DNA from 3 places in the Comamonas sp. HJ-2 genome. Region 3 is predicted to be linked to each of the others. Evidence: predicted binding sites of a transcription regulator. Region 3 holds the regulator's gene; each other region holds the start of a gene.
The links. Region 3 encodes sigma-54, which starts transcription at its own class of promoters, with help from an activator protein. Its sites were predicted from a motif close to TGGCANGNAANCTGCTTT; they were not measured.
Positions count from the first base shown of each region.

Region 1: the regulator sigma-54 is predicted to act here: its motif matches at 2,148-2,165, upstream of ACWGXF_RS05280 (ammonium transporter).
Region 2: the regulator sigma-54 is predicted to act here: its motif matches at 1,614-1,631, upstream of ACWGXF_RS11580 (isopenicillin N synthase family dioxygenase).

Region 1 is NZ_JBSIFD010000004.1:131,784-135,785, forward strand. Features, by position in the region: gene ACWGXF_RS05270 (glycerophosphodiester phosphodiesterase family protein) at 1-465, shown strand, start outside; gene ACWGXF_RS05275 (hypothetical protein) at 532-852, opposite strand; gene ACWGXF_RS05280 (ammonium transporter) at 879-2,111, opposite strand; gene cls (cardiolipin synthase) at 2,321-3,775, shown strand.
Region 2 is NZ_JBSIFD010000012.1:94,958-98,959, forward strand. Features, by position in the region: gene ACWGXF_RS11570 (nucleoside deaminase) at 1-313, opposite strand, end outside; gene ACWGXF_RS11575 (ABC transporter substrate-binding protein) at 327-1,343, opposite strand; gene ACWGXF_RS11580 (isopenicillin N synthase family dioxygenase) at 1,815-2,813, shown strand; gene ACWGXF_RS11585 (acyl-CoA-binding protein) at 3,002-3,256, opposite strand; gene ACWGXF_RS11590 (porin) at 3,436-4,002, opposite strand, start outside.
Region 3 is NZ_JBSIFD010000022.1:13,209-17,210, reverse strand. Features, by position in the region: gene ACWGXF_RS17790 (aspartyl/asparaginyl beta-hydroxylase domain-containing protein) at 116-1,036, shown strand; gene ACWGXF_RS17785 (RNA polymerase factor sigma-54) at 1,226-2,827, opposite strand; gene lptB (LPS export ABC transporter ATP-binding protein) at 2,973-3,755, opposite strand; gene lptA (lipopolysaccharide transport periplasmic protein LptA) at 3,752-4,002, opposite strand, start outside.

The DNA.
Region 1 (4,002 bases), on a different contig from region 3:
TACAACTTCAGGGATGGCTCGGTCGGCTACATCACCAGCGACGAATGGACCTTCATCAGCGGCCGCCCCTATAGCTGGACGCTGGCAGGCGATGCGCGCACCTTCGCGGTCATGCAGACACCGGCAGGCCTGGCCGAGATCAAGACCTATGCCGACGGCATCGGCCCCTGGAAACCCCAGGTGCTGGCCCATTCCGTCGTTCCCTACAAGGACGGAGCAGGCCTCAAGGATGTGAACACCTTGAAGGACACGGGCCTGATCGCCAATGCGCACAAGGCAGGACTGGTGGTGCACAGCTTTACCTTCCGCAGCGAGGCCAGCCGCCTGGCTGGCATCTTCAAGGGTGACCCTGCACAGGAATACCTCGCTTACTACCGCCTGGGCATTGACGGCGTGTTCACCGATTTCACTGCTGCTGGCATCAAGGCTCGCGAAGCCTATATCGCCGAGCTGAAAAAGCCATAGACCGGGCTCGTTGCCGGCATCGGCCTGAGCGCCGGTGCCGTCCCGGCCTCAGGTCCTGCTTGTGCCTCAGCGCAGCCCGCCGATATAGCGTGCCGAGGTGCGCAGTATCTCGGCGGCCTTGGTGGTGACCGAGCTGTCGCTCTGCGCAGTCTCGGCAGGCACTGCATGCCGGGGCTTGTCGCCGCTCCAGCTGTCCTGCAGACGCCGGGCCAGGCGCGCCAGCTCCTCGTCCTGTTGCTCTCGCGCATGCTCCAGCGCAAAAGCCACCATGGCCTGTGCATAGGCCTGGTTGCAGGCCATCCATTCGGTATCGGTCACCCGGCCCGTCCTGCGCCGCAGCACCACATGCAGATGTGCGGCCACCGCCACTCGATCGCTGTCCTCCATACACCGCTCCTGTCTTTGATGGATCACTAGTGCTGACGCTCCAGATGCAGACTGATATCCAGGCCCTCCATTTCCTGCACGGCATCCACACGCAAAGGCATCAGCAGACGGATCAGCACCAGTACCCCGGCCGTGGCTGCGCCGCTGTAGGCAGCCACGGCTGCCACGGCAATCAACTGGTTCATCACCGTCGCGCCTGTGCCCGCAATCAGGGGGTCGGCAAACACCGCCGTGAGAATGGAGCCCGCAATGCCGCCCACGCCATGCACGCCGAACACATCGAGCGAGTCGTCGGCCCCGAGACGGCGCTTGAGCCAGGTTGCGCCCCAGAAGCAGACTGCGCCCGCAATCAAGCCTATCCACACCGCACTGCCCACCTGCACAAAGCCGGCAGCCGGTGTGATGGCCACCAGTCCGCCCACCATGCCCGAGAGCAGGCCCAGCAAGGTCGGAGCGCCGCGAACCAGCCATTCCACCACCATCCATGCCAGACCGGCAGCCGCTGCCGCCACGAGAGTGACCACAAAGGCCAGCGCTGCACGCCCGTCGGCAGACAGGGCCGATCCCGCGTTGAAGCCGAACCAGCCGAACAGCAGCAGCGCCGTGCCCATGGCCGTCCAGCCCAGGCTGTGCGGCTCGAATGGCTCGGTTCCGTAGCCGCGCCTGCGCCCCATCATGAAGGCACAGACCAGTGCCGCCACGCCCGCATTCACATGCACCACGGCGCCGCCGGCAAAGTCCAGTGCACCGAGCTGGTTCAGCCAGCCCCCGCTCTCCCACACCCAGTGGGCCACCGGCGCATAGACCACCACGCTCCACAGCGCGGCAAACACCAGCAGGGCCGCAAAGCGCATGCGCTCTACCACGGCCCCCACGATCAGCGAGGTGGTGATGATGGCGAATGCGGCCTGGAACAGGGCATAGGCCGCCTCGGGCAGATGCGGTGCCAGATGGCTGACCGAGATCACGCTGCGCCGGCCATCGAAGTGCAGCGAGGCAAACCAGGCTCGTCCCAGATTGCCAAGCCAGGCAGACTCGGCGGTGAACGCAAGCGAGTAGCCCAGGCCGAACCAGGTCAGGGTGACCACGCAGGCCACCGCAAACACGGCCACCATGGTGTTGACCACATTCTTGCGCCGCACCAGCCCCGCATAGAACAGGGCAATGCCCGGCAAGGTCATCAGCAAGACCAGCGCCGACGCGACCATGACCCAACCGGTATCTGCCTTGTCGATGGCAGTCAATGGCACCATTTCCATGCACTCCCCCCTGCTTGTTTGCTTTGACAAAAAAAGGAAGCAGGTTCCATGCCAGTGCCATGCCGATCTGTCGATGCTTCATGATGGATAGCAGCATGCGTTGATCCATCAAGGTCTTTGCGCCTGTTTCATGAGAACCACGACGGGCAGCTTGTGCTCAGGCCTGAGCCCGTTATGCTCGACAAGGTCCATCGTTGCTGCACTGATTCATGACCTGGCTGCTGCTGACTCTTCATGTATTGCTGATTGCCGGCTTCGGCCTGCGCATTCTGCTGCGCAGAGACATGCGGCCCGATGTGCGGCTGGCCTGGCTCATGGTCATCGTGCTGCTGCCCTATGTGAGTTGCCTGCTGTACTACCTGTTTGGGGAAGTGGCCCTGGGCCGTGTACCAGGCCGCAGAAGGCTCAATGTGCGCGAGTTCTGTCAGACCCGGGGCAGCGCCCTTGCGTCCGCACCCGGCCCCATGTCGCAGGCACGACCCGCCATTCCCGATCAATGGCTGCCGGCCTTCCGCTATGCCTCGTCCATCAACGGCTTTGTACCGCTGCCCGGCCACAGGGCCGAGCTCATGCGCGATGGCGCGCATGCCCGTGCGCAGATGCTGGCCGACATGGATGCCGCGCGCCACGAGATCAATGTGCTGCACTACATCTGGCTGGACGACAGCACCGGCACCGATGTGGCCCATGCCCTGATGCGTGCCGCGCAGCGCGGCGTGACCTGCCGGGCCATGGTCGACGGTCTGGGCTCGCGCGCACTGACGCGCTCGCCACTGTGGCAGCAGATGCGGCAGGCCGGCGTGCACCTGGCGATTGCCCTGCCCATCAGCAATCTGCTCAAAGTCATGCTGACCAGCCGCATCGACCTGCGCAACCACCGCAAGATCACGCTCATAGACGGCAGGATCAACTATTGCGGTAGCCAGAACTGCGCCGACGAAGGCTTTCGCATCAAGGCTCGCTATGCCCCCTGGGTGGACATCATGCTGCGCCTGCAGGGTCCGGTGGTCATGCAGATGCAGCAGGCTTTTGCCAGCGACTGGGCGCAGTCCGATGCGTGCCTTGCACCACCGACAACCGAGGCCGAGACCGAGGCCGGCGCTACCGCTGACGACGGCTTCCATGCCGTTGCGATTGCCGAAGGGCCGACGGAAAGAGCACGCTCTACACCCCAGCTGGTTGCCAGCCTGCTGGCCTGTGCGCAGCGCGAGGTCGTGATCTCCACCCCCTACTTCGTGCCCGACAGCACGGTGCTAGATGCCTTGTGCGCCGTCGCGCTGCGCCAGGTGCAGGTCACACTGATCCTGCCCGCCCGCAATGACTCATGGATAGTCGGTGCCGTCAGCCGCAGCCATTACTGGCGGCTGCTGAGCGCCGGGGTCCATATCCACGAATTCCGCCCCGGCCTGCTGCATGCCAAGACCCTGTGTCTGGACGGATCGGTCAGCCTGATCGGCTCCACGAATCTCGATCTGCGCAGCTTTGACCTGAACTTTGAAAACAATGTATTGCTGCACGACGAAGCCATCACCGAGGCCATCCGGCATCGGCAACAGAGCTATCTGCACGAATCCGATGTGGTGACGCTGGCACAGGTGCATTCGGCTCCCTGGTGGAAGCGCATCTGGGACAACCTGCTGGGCGCCCTGAGCCCGCTGCTGTAAGCGCCATGCCCTGGCTTTGGGCATGCCCAAAGCCCGCGCACCACGCACGTGCACACTGGCGCCCCCCTCTCGCACCAAGGCGGAACGCCCTTTTATTTCATACGTGAAAGTCAGGGCTGATCCTCCCCTAATTTACACAAATCTGCAGGAATACCCTCTGCTGGCACGCCTTTCGCTTGCCTACATTCTTGTATGCAAGTTTCAGACAACTTGCATACAAGATTCCA
Region 2 (4,002 bases), on a different contig from region 3:
TGGCGGACCAGAAGATCGCGCCGGCACACATCACGCAGGGCTCGGCAGACGAGTACAGCGTGGCGACGGCCAGTTCATCTCGTGAATGCAGGGGGCTGGCCAGGCGGATGGCGGACAGCTCGGCATGGGCCGTGCAATCGCCGCTTTCGCCGTTGGCATTGCTGGCCCGGGCCAGCACGCGTCCGTCGGCCGCCACGATCAGCGCGCCAAACGGCCGGTTGCCGCGCTCGCGCGCCGTATCGGCAAGCGCAATGGCTTCACGCAGATAGCGGCCATCGCTGTCATTCAAGGTCTGGGCTTGAGGCAGGGACATGGAGGCTTCCTCCTCAGGCCTTGAGCATGCGCGCCGACCTGGCTGGCAGCATGCTGCTGTTGAACAGTGCATCGGCAGATGGCGTGGTCTTGAGCGCAAAGGTCTGCACCACGCCGTCCAACTGCTGCTCCATCAAACGCTTGCTGAAATCGCCCAGTCCATGGCTTTTCGTATCTGCCGCGGCCACATACTGTGCGGTGATGGACCAGCGCTCCAGCTCCAGCTTCTCATCGAGCATCGGCTCGCGCTGGCGCACGGCGGTAATGCCTGCTGCGGGGTTGGCAAGGCACTCCACAATCGCCCGGTTGGTGGCGCGCAGGAAGGCGGCCACGACCTGCGGCTTCTCGGCGATCAACTGGCTGGACGCGAGAATCGCATTGCCATACAGATGAACGCCGGCATCGCTGTAGCGCAGTATGGAAAGCTCCTCGGGCTTGAGGCGCGCAAAGAGCGACACCGCCGAGTCATGGAAATAGGTGGCGGCATCCACATCGCCACGCACCATGACGTTGTCGCGTGCCGAGAACTCCGTCGTCGACCAGGCAAACAGATCGGCGGGCAGATTCTTGCGCCGCGCCACCATGGGCCAGGCACGGCGCGTGGACTCCACTGCCGCTGCAGCCACCTTCTTGCCCTTGAGACTTGCGAAGTCCGAAGTGATGCCTCTGTCCTTGCGCCCGATGATCACAAAGGGCGCGCGGTTGTAGTACTGGTAGACGGCTTGCACGCGAGGTGTGCCGGCGTTCTGTGCATTGAACTCGATCAGCGAACTGATATCGCCCAGTCCGAGCTGGTAGGCACCACTGGCGATACGTGTAATCGAAGCCACCGAGCCCGACCCTACGTCCAGACTCACATCCAGCCCCTCATCGCGGTAGTAGCCGTTTTGCTGGGCCAGAAAGAACGGCGCCGTCTGGCCGTTGACGCGGAAATCCAGCGTGAACTTCAGCGGAGTCAGCGACTTGCCCTGGGCATGAACCCAGGGTGCGCCGCAAAGAGGCAGGGCGGCAAGAAATTGGCGACGTAGCATGGTGGAACTCTCAGGTCTCTGGCGACAGGAACGCCAGCAGCTGCCGCTGCTGACAGGACTTGAGCAATTTCCGGGCACTGCACGCGGATGCAGGCTGAACGCTTCTACTCGTTCAACCTTCTAGCAATTGGCGTGCCTGCTTTGGGTTGCGCCTCGCCAGGTATCAACAAAGTGCATGCAAAAGAGATGGATGCATGGATTCATGCACGGCAATGCACCAGATTGAAGCCATGCACCAAAACCAAGAGTGTCAGCGCCCTGGTAAATGGCTGGCACGCTGTTTGCTGCACTCAAATCAAGAGTAGAAGCGTTCAGCACGGTGCTCTGACCTTCCTCCGGTCAGCAGCTTCGCGGGTCATTGCTCTTGAAGTGGGTGCGGCACACAGCCGCGCCTGGTATCCACACTTCAGATGCCCGCACCAAGCCTCACTGGCAACACCGGTGTCTGAAGTCATCGCAAGAGAAATTCTTATGCAGACCATGACCAGCCACTCTTACAGCCTTGGCGAACTGGACAAGGAAGCCCGCATGGGCGGGCAAGGCGCAGAAACCTCGGCGCGCGAAGTTCGCGTCATAGACATCAGCGACTTCGAGCAGCGCAAGCAGGAGATTGCCGAGCAGATCTGGAGCGCTTCGATAGAAATCGGCTTCTTCCAGGTTTCCGGCCACGACATTGCCCAGGCCGATATCGACGCCGCGTTCGGTAGAGCCGAGCAGCTATTCGCCTTGCCGCCCGAAACCAAGTCGCAATGGCCGCTATCGCGCAATGCAGGCTGGGAGCACAAGGCGCAGATTCGCCCTTCCACGCGCACTCCCGACCAGAAAGAGTCCTATCAGGTCACACGCCCGCGCATGCAAGGCTTGTGGCCCAGCGAGCAGGAGTTGCCCGGCTTCAAGCAGGCCACGCTGGCTTTTGAGCATCAATGCTGGCAGGTTGGCATGCAGCTGCTGTCCTGCTTTGCCTACAAGCTGGGCTTTGACGATGAATTCTTCACCCGCGCACATGACCCCGCCGTGCCCAGCTACCAGAGCACGCTGCGCATGCTGCATTACTTTGCAGTGGACCCGGCGCTCAAGGACGAAATCGGCCTGTGGCGTGCAGGCGCACATACGGACTTCGACTGCCTGACGCTGTTGTTCCAGCGCGCCGGCCTGGGTGGGCTACAGGTGCTGCCCGGCAAGGAGGCCGAGACCCAGCAATGGACGCCCGTGAAGCCCGTGGATGGCGTCATCACCTGCAATATCGGCGACATGCTGATGCGCTGGAGCGACGACCAACTGCCCAGCAACTTCCACCGCGTGCGCAACCCTCAGCCCCATGAGTACCAGGGGGCCCGCTATAGCCTGGCCTTCTTCTGCCAGGCCAATGAGGATGCGGTGATAGAAGGGCCGGCCAAAAAATATCCGCCCATCACAGGGGCGGAATATTTGCGTCAGCGCATCAGCGCCAATTTCTCGAACAGGTACTGACCCCTCCTGAGCAGCCCTGCCGCTTCCTCCAAGGGGACGACACCTTCGGGGCGGCCCTTCCTCGGTGTCCCTGGCTGGGGGGCGCCAGTTTCCAGCCCCCCCGTCTCTGGTGCAGTGTGATGTGGTCCGAATTGAAACGACAAAGCCCCGGAGCCCGGGGCCTTGTCGGCGATCAGGGGTGGCGCGAATCAGCGCAGCGACTCGATGAGATCGATGTACTGCTGCTTGGCCTCATCCGGCGTTGTGCCTTCCAGCTTGGCCCAGGCATCCCACTTGGCGCGGGCCACCATGTCGGTGAAGCTGGGCTTCTTGGCTTCGTTGTCACCCTCGGTTGCCTGCTTGTACAAGGCATAAATCTTGAGCAAGGTGGCGTTGTCGGGACGCTCGCCAAGCGAGGTGGAATTCTTGACGGTCTCTTCAAACCGGGCGTTCAGATCGGACATGAAAGGTCTCCTGGGCTTTAATAGTCGAGGCCAGTGTAGCCAAAAATCCGGGAAATTAGAACGACCGTTCTTTTTATTTCACAAAGTACTGCAACGCCGACAAGCAGCCCTTTGCGGAACGCACTCCCTCAAATCCGCCTCTTCGTGATTCGCCTCGCGGCAGCAGCAACGGACTGCCTTCAGAACATCATGCGCAGACCCGCATCAAAGCCCAATGCGCTGCGTGGCTGCATTCCGGGGCTGTTGCTGTAGGCCGGTTGCGGCATGATGACCGGGCTGCTGACGGCCAGCGGCGTCACACCCATCACCGCAGGATTGTTGTGTCCATTGCTCACGCTGATACGTGACACCGTGGTGTAGAGCGCCGTGCTTTTGGAGAGGTTATGCACATAGCCCAAGGCCAGCTTGTTCACCGATGCGTCGCCGGCTCCCTGCCCATTTTTGAATTGCACCCTGGCCACCGACGCCCTGAGCTGATGCAGTCCGACAGGAATTTGCACACCAGCCAGAAGTCCGTCATAGCGGTCTGTGGCCCGCACATCGCTGCGCGCATTGCGCACCTGCGACCACTCGCCCAACACACGGACCGGGCCGAAGTTGTACGAACCGCCCAGGTTCAAGGACTTGATGGTTTCCTTGCGGCCGTTGAAAGTGCCCAGCATGCTTTCGCCATAGCCCAGCGCAATATCGGTGGGGCCGCTGGCCCAGCCAATGCGCCCACCGGCATAGCGGCCGCGCCTGGCATC
Region 3 (4,002 bases):
GCTGCGCTTGGCCGTCAAGCGCCGGCAGCTATTGCTTTTGATATTCCCCTACCCCGGTTCTGTTTGACCTGCCCCCATGGTGGCCGCCGGGGTGCCCCCGGTAAAATTGGTCCTTATGGCAAAAATTATCGTTCTGGCACTGGTGCTGCTCTTCTTTGGCTGCGGGCTGTACATGCATCTGCGCGGCAAGGTGCGCCACAAGGTGGTCAAGCAATTGTTTGACCACTCCACGTTCACAGCGCCGTTCAACGTCTTCATGCTGATGTTCAGCAAGGTGCCGCGCACGCCCTATCTGCCCACCAGCACCTTCCCCGAGCTGGCGCCGCTGCAGGCCAACTGGCGCGAGATCCGCGAGGAAGCCGTCAATCTGCAAAAGAACATGCAGATCAAGGCCGCAGCCAACAACGACGACGCAGGCTTCAACTCCTTCTTCAAGACCGGCTGGAAGCGCTTCTACCTCAAGTGGTACGGCGACGCCCACCCTTCGGCCATGGAGTTGTGCCCCAAGACCACGGCCCTGGTGAAATCGATTCCCAGCGTCAAGGCCGCCATGTTTGCCGAGCTGCCGCCCGGCGCCAAGCTCAATCTGCACCGCGACCCCTATGCGGGCTCGCTGCGCTATCACCTGGCCGTGCTGGCGCCCAACGACGACCGCTGCATGATCGAGGTCGACGGCCAGCCCTATAGCTGGCGCGAAGGCGAAGGCGTGATCTTCGACGAGACCTTTATGCACTGGGCCGAGAACCGCTCGGAAGGCAATCGCATCGTGCTGTTCTGCGATGTGGAGCGCCCCATGACCAATGGCTTTGCCCAGTGGCTCAATCACTGGCTGGGCAAGAACGTGGTGGCCGCCGCCAGCTCGCCCAACAACGAGGGCGATCCGCGCGGCATGATCAGCAAGCTGTTCAAGATCTCGTTCTATGCGGGCAAGTACCGCCGTGCCTTCCGCGACTGGAATCCGACCTTCTACAAGATCCTCAAGTTCGGCCTGATGATCGGCGTGCTGGTCTGGTTTATCTGGTGGTTGGTTTCTTGATAACCCCCTGAGGCGCTACGCGCCTTCCCCTGGCCGGGCGCCCCCAAGGGGGACGGCAGCATCGCCGCAAGGGCGGCTCTTGCTCGCTGCCCCTTGCTTGAGGAATGCCTTATCAAGGCTCCCGCCCTAAATACAGAACAAGAAAGCCGCTGTGCGATGCATCAGCGGCTTTCTTGTTTCTGCGGTGCCCTACAGCGCCTTGCGCAGCGTGGTCGTCGGTATCTTGAGCTGCTCGCGGTATTTGGCGACGGTGCGGCGCGCGCACTCGATGCCCTGCTCCTTGAGCATATCGGCCAGCTTGGCGTCCGACAGCGGCTTTCTGGCATCTTCGGCATCGACAAACTGCTTGATCAGCGCACGCACGGCCGTGCTGGAAGCACTGCCGCCGGTTTCCGTGCCCAGGCCCGAACCGAAGAAATACTTGAGCTCGAAGGTACCCTGGGGCGTGGCCATGTACTTGGCCGTGGTCACGCGGCTGATGGTGGACTCGTGCAGGCCCAGGGTGTCGGCGATATCGCGCAGCACCAGCGGGCGCATGGCCAGCTCGCCATGCACAAAGAAGTTCTTCTGCCGCTCCACGATGGCTTCGGAAACACGCAAGATGGTGTCGAAGCGCTGCTGGATGTTCTTGATGAACCAGCGCGCCTCCTGCAGTTGCTGCTGCAGCGCCGCATGGCCGTCGCTGTTCTTGTGGCGGCGCAGCACGCTGGCATAGATGTCGTGCACGCGCAGACGCGGCATGACCTCGGGGTTGAGCTGCACGGAGAAGTCCACCCGGCCCGAGCCGGACCGCACCGGGCGCACGATGACATCGGGCACCACGATATGGCGTTCCACGTCGACAAAGCGGCGCCCCGGACGCGGCTCCAGCCTGGCGATCAGGGCCATGGCTTCGCGCAGTTGCTCCTCTCGCGCACCGCACAGGCTGGTGAGCTTGCGCAGATCGCGCCGCGCCAGCAGGTCCATGGGCTGGGCACAGATGGCCTGCGCCAGCAGCAGCCGGCTCATATGCGCCTCGGTCGTGCCCTCGTCCTCGGCCGTGCGGATCAGATCGCGCAGCTGCAGCTGCAGGCACTCGGCCAGATCGCGCGCGCCCACACCCACGGGCTCCAGGCTTTGCAGCAGCTTCAGCGCAATGGCAAAGTGCTGCTCCAGCTCCTCGCGCTCCTCCAAGTCGTCGCCAGCCAGGCTCTGCGCCAACTCCTGCAGGGAATCCTCGAGATAGCCGTCGTCGCTGAGCGACTCGATGAGAAAGCGCAGTGCAGCCATGTCCGCCGCACCAAGATGCAGGCTCAGCGCCTGACGGTGCAGAAAGTCGGTCAGGCTCTGGTGCTCGCGCGCCAGATCGATGGCATCGGTTTCGTCATCGCCGTCGCGGTTGCGCGTGGAGCTGCTGGCCGAGGGCGTATCCCACTCGCTGCTGGATTCGCCGCCCCATTCCCCGTCCTGGCCGTCCATGCCGTCGGCCTCCCAGTTCAGCGTTTCCGGGGTTTCGGGGTTTGATGTCTCCGCTACCGTTTCAGTAGCTTGTTGCGCTTGCGATGCATCTCTTTCAGCATGAATACCATCTGAAGTGCTGTATTCACTGGCGCTAGCAGCTACATCTACAGGAGCATCCCCCGCAGTTTCTGCCTCATCGCCCGCACGTTCCAGAAAAGGGTTGTCGACCAGCATCTGCTCGACTTCCTGCGCCAGCTCCAGGGTGGAGAGCTGCAGCAGCTGAATGGATTGCTGCAGCTGCGGCGTAAGCGATAAATGCTGCGAAACGCGTAGCGAGAGACCTGGCTTCATCGAGGCGCGGCTCCCAGACAATCATCGCAAACGCGCGCAGTGCTATGGACTTGCCGCCGGGCCGCCCCAGGGCAAACCCCGGCGCAGCCGGTCAGGGCCCCTTCCGGGGACAGCGACCACACAAAGTGAGGGAGCGTGGGGGTCATCACATTCTGAAATGTTCGCCCAGATAGACGCGGCGCACATCGGCGTTCTCCACGATCTCCTCGGGCGTGCCTTCGGCCAGCACATGGCCGTCGCTGATGATGAAGGCGTGGTCGCAGATGCCGAGCGTCTCGCGCACATTGTGGTCGGTGATCAGCACGCCGATGCCGCGCTCCTTGAGGAAGCCGATGATGCGCTGGATCTCGATCACCGCGATCGGGTCGATGCCGGCAAACGGCTCGTCAAGCAGAATGAAGCGCGGTTGCGTGGCCAGGGCGCGGGCAATTTCCACGCGACGGCGCTCACCGCCGGACAGCGCCAGCGCCGGCGACTGGCGCAGATGCTCCACGCGCAGCTCCTGCAGCAGGCCCGTGAGGCGCTTTTCGATCTCGTCGCGCGTCAGCGTCTTGCCCTGCTCGTCCTTTTGCAGCTCCAGCACGGCGCGCACATTGTCTTCCACGCTGAGCTTGCGAAAGATGGAGGCTTCCTGAGGCAGATAGGACAGGCCCAGGCGCGAACGCTGGTGAATCGGCATGCCGCCCACCGGCTGGCCGTCGATGAAGATCTCGCCGCCGTCGCTGCGCACCAGGCCCACGATCATGTAGAACGATGTGGTCTTGCCTGCACCGTTGGGGCCGAGCAAACCGACCACCTCGCCTTTTTGCACGGACAGGGACACATCCTTGACCACCTTGCGGCTGCCGTAGGACTTGGCCAGATGCTTGGCCTCCAGGCGGCTGTCGGACTCGCCGCTGCGGCTGCTGGAGAAAGTCGGCTCGCTCATTTCTTCTCGTCGGCTTTCTCACCGCCCAGCGTCATGCTCTGGCGCAGCTGCGTGGCAGGTGTTGCAGGCTTGGGCTGTGCTCCCGGCGTGCCGTCCTTGGGCGCCATGATGGCGCGCACACGGCCACCCTGTCCCACGGAGGAGCTCGGCAGGCCGCCGCTGGTCTTCTGGCCATCGACGGTATAGACGTCGGTGATGTTGTTGTAGACGATGATGGAGCCCGTGACCTGATCGCTGAGCTGACCGC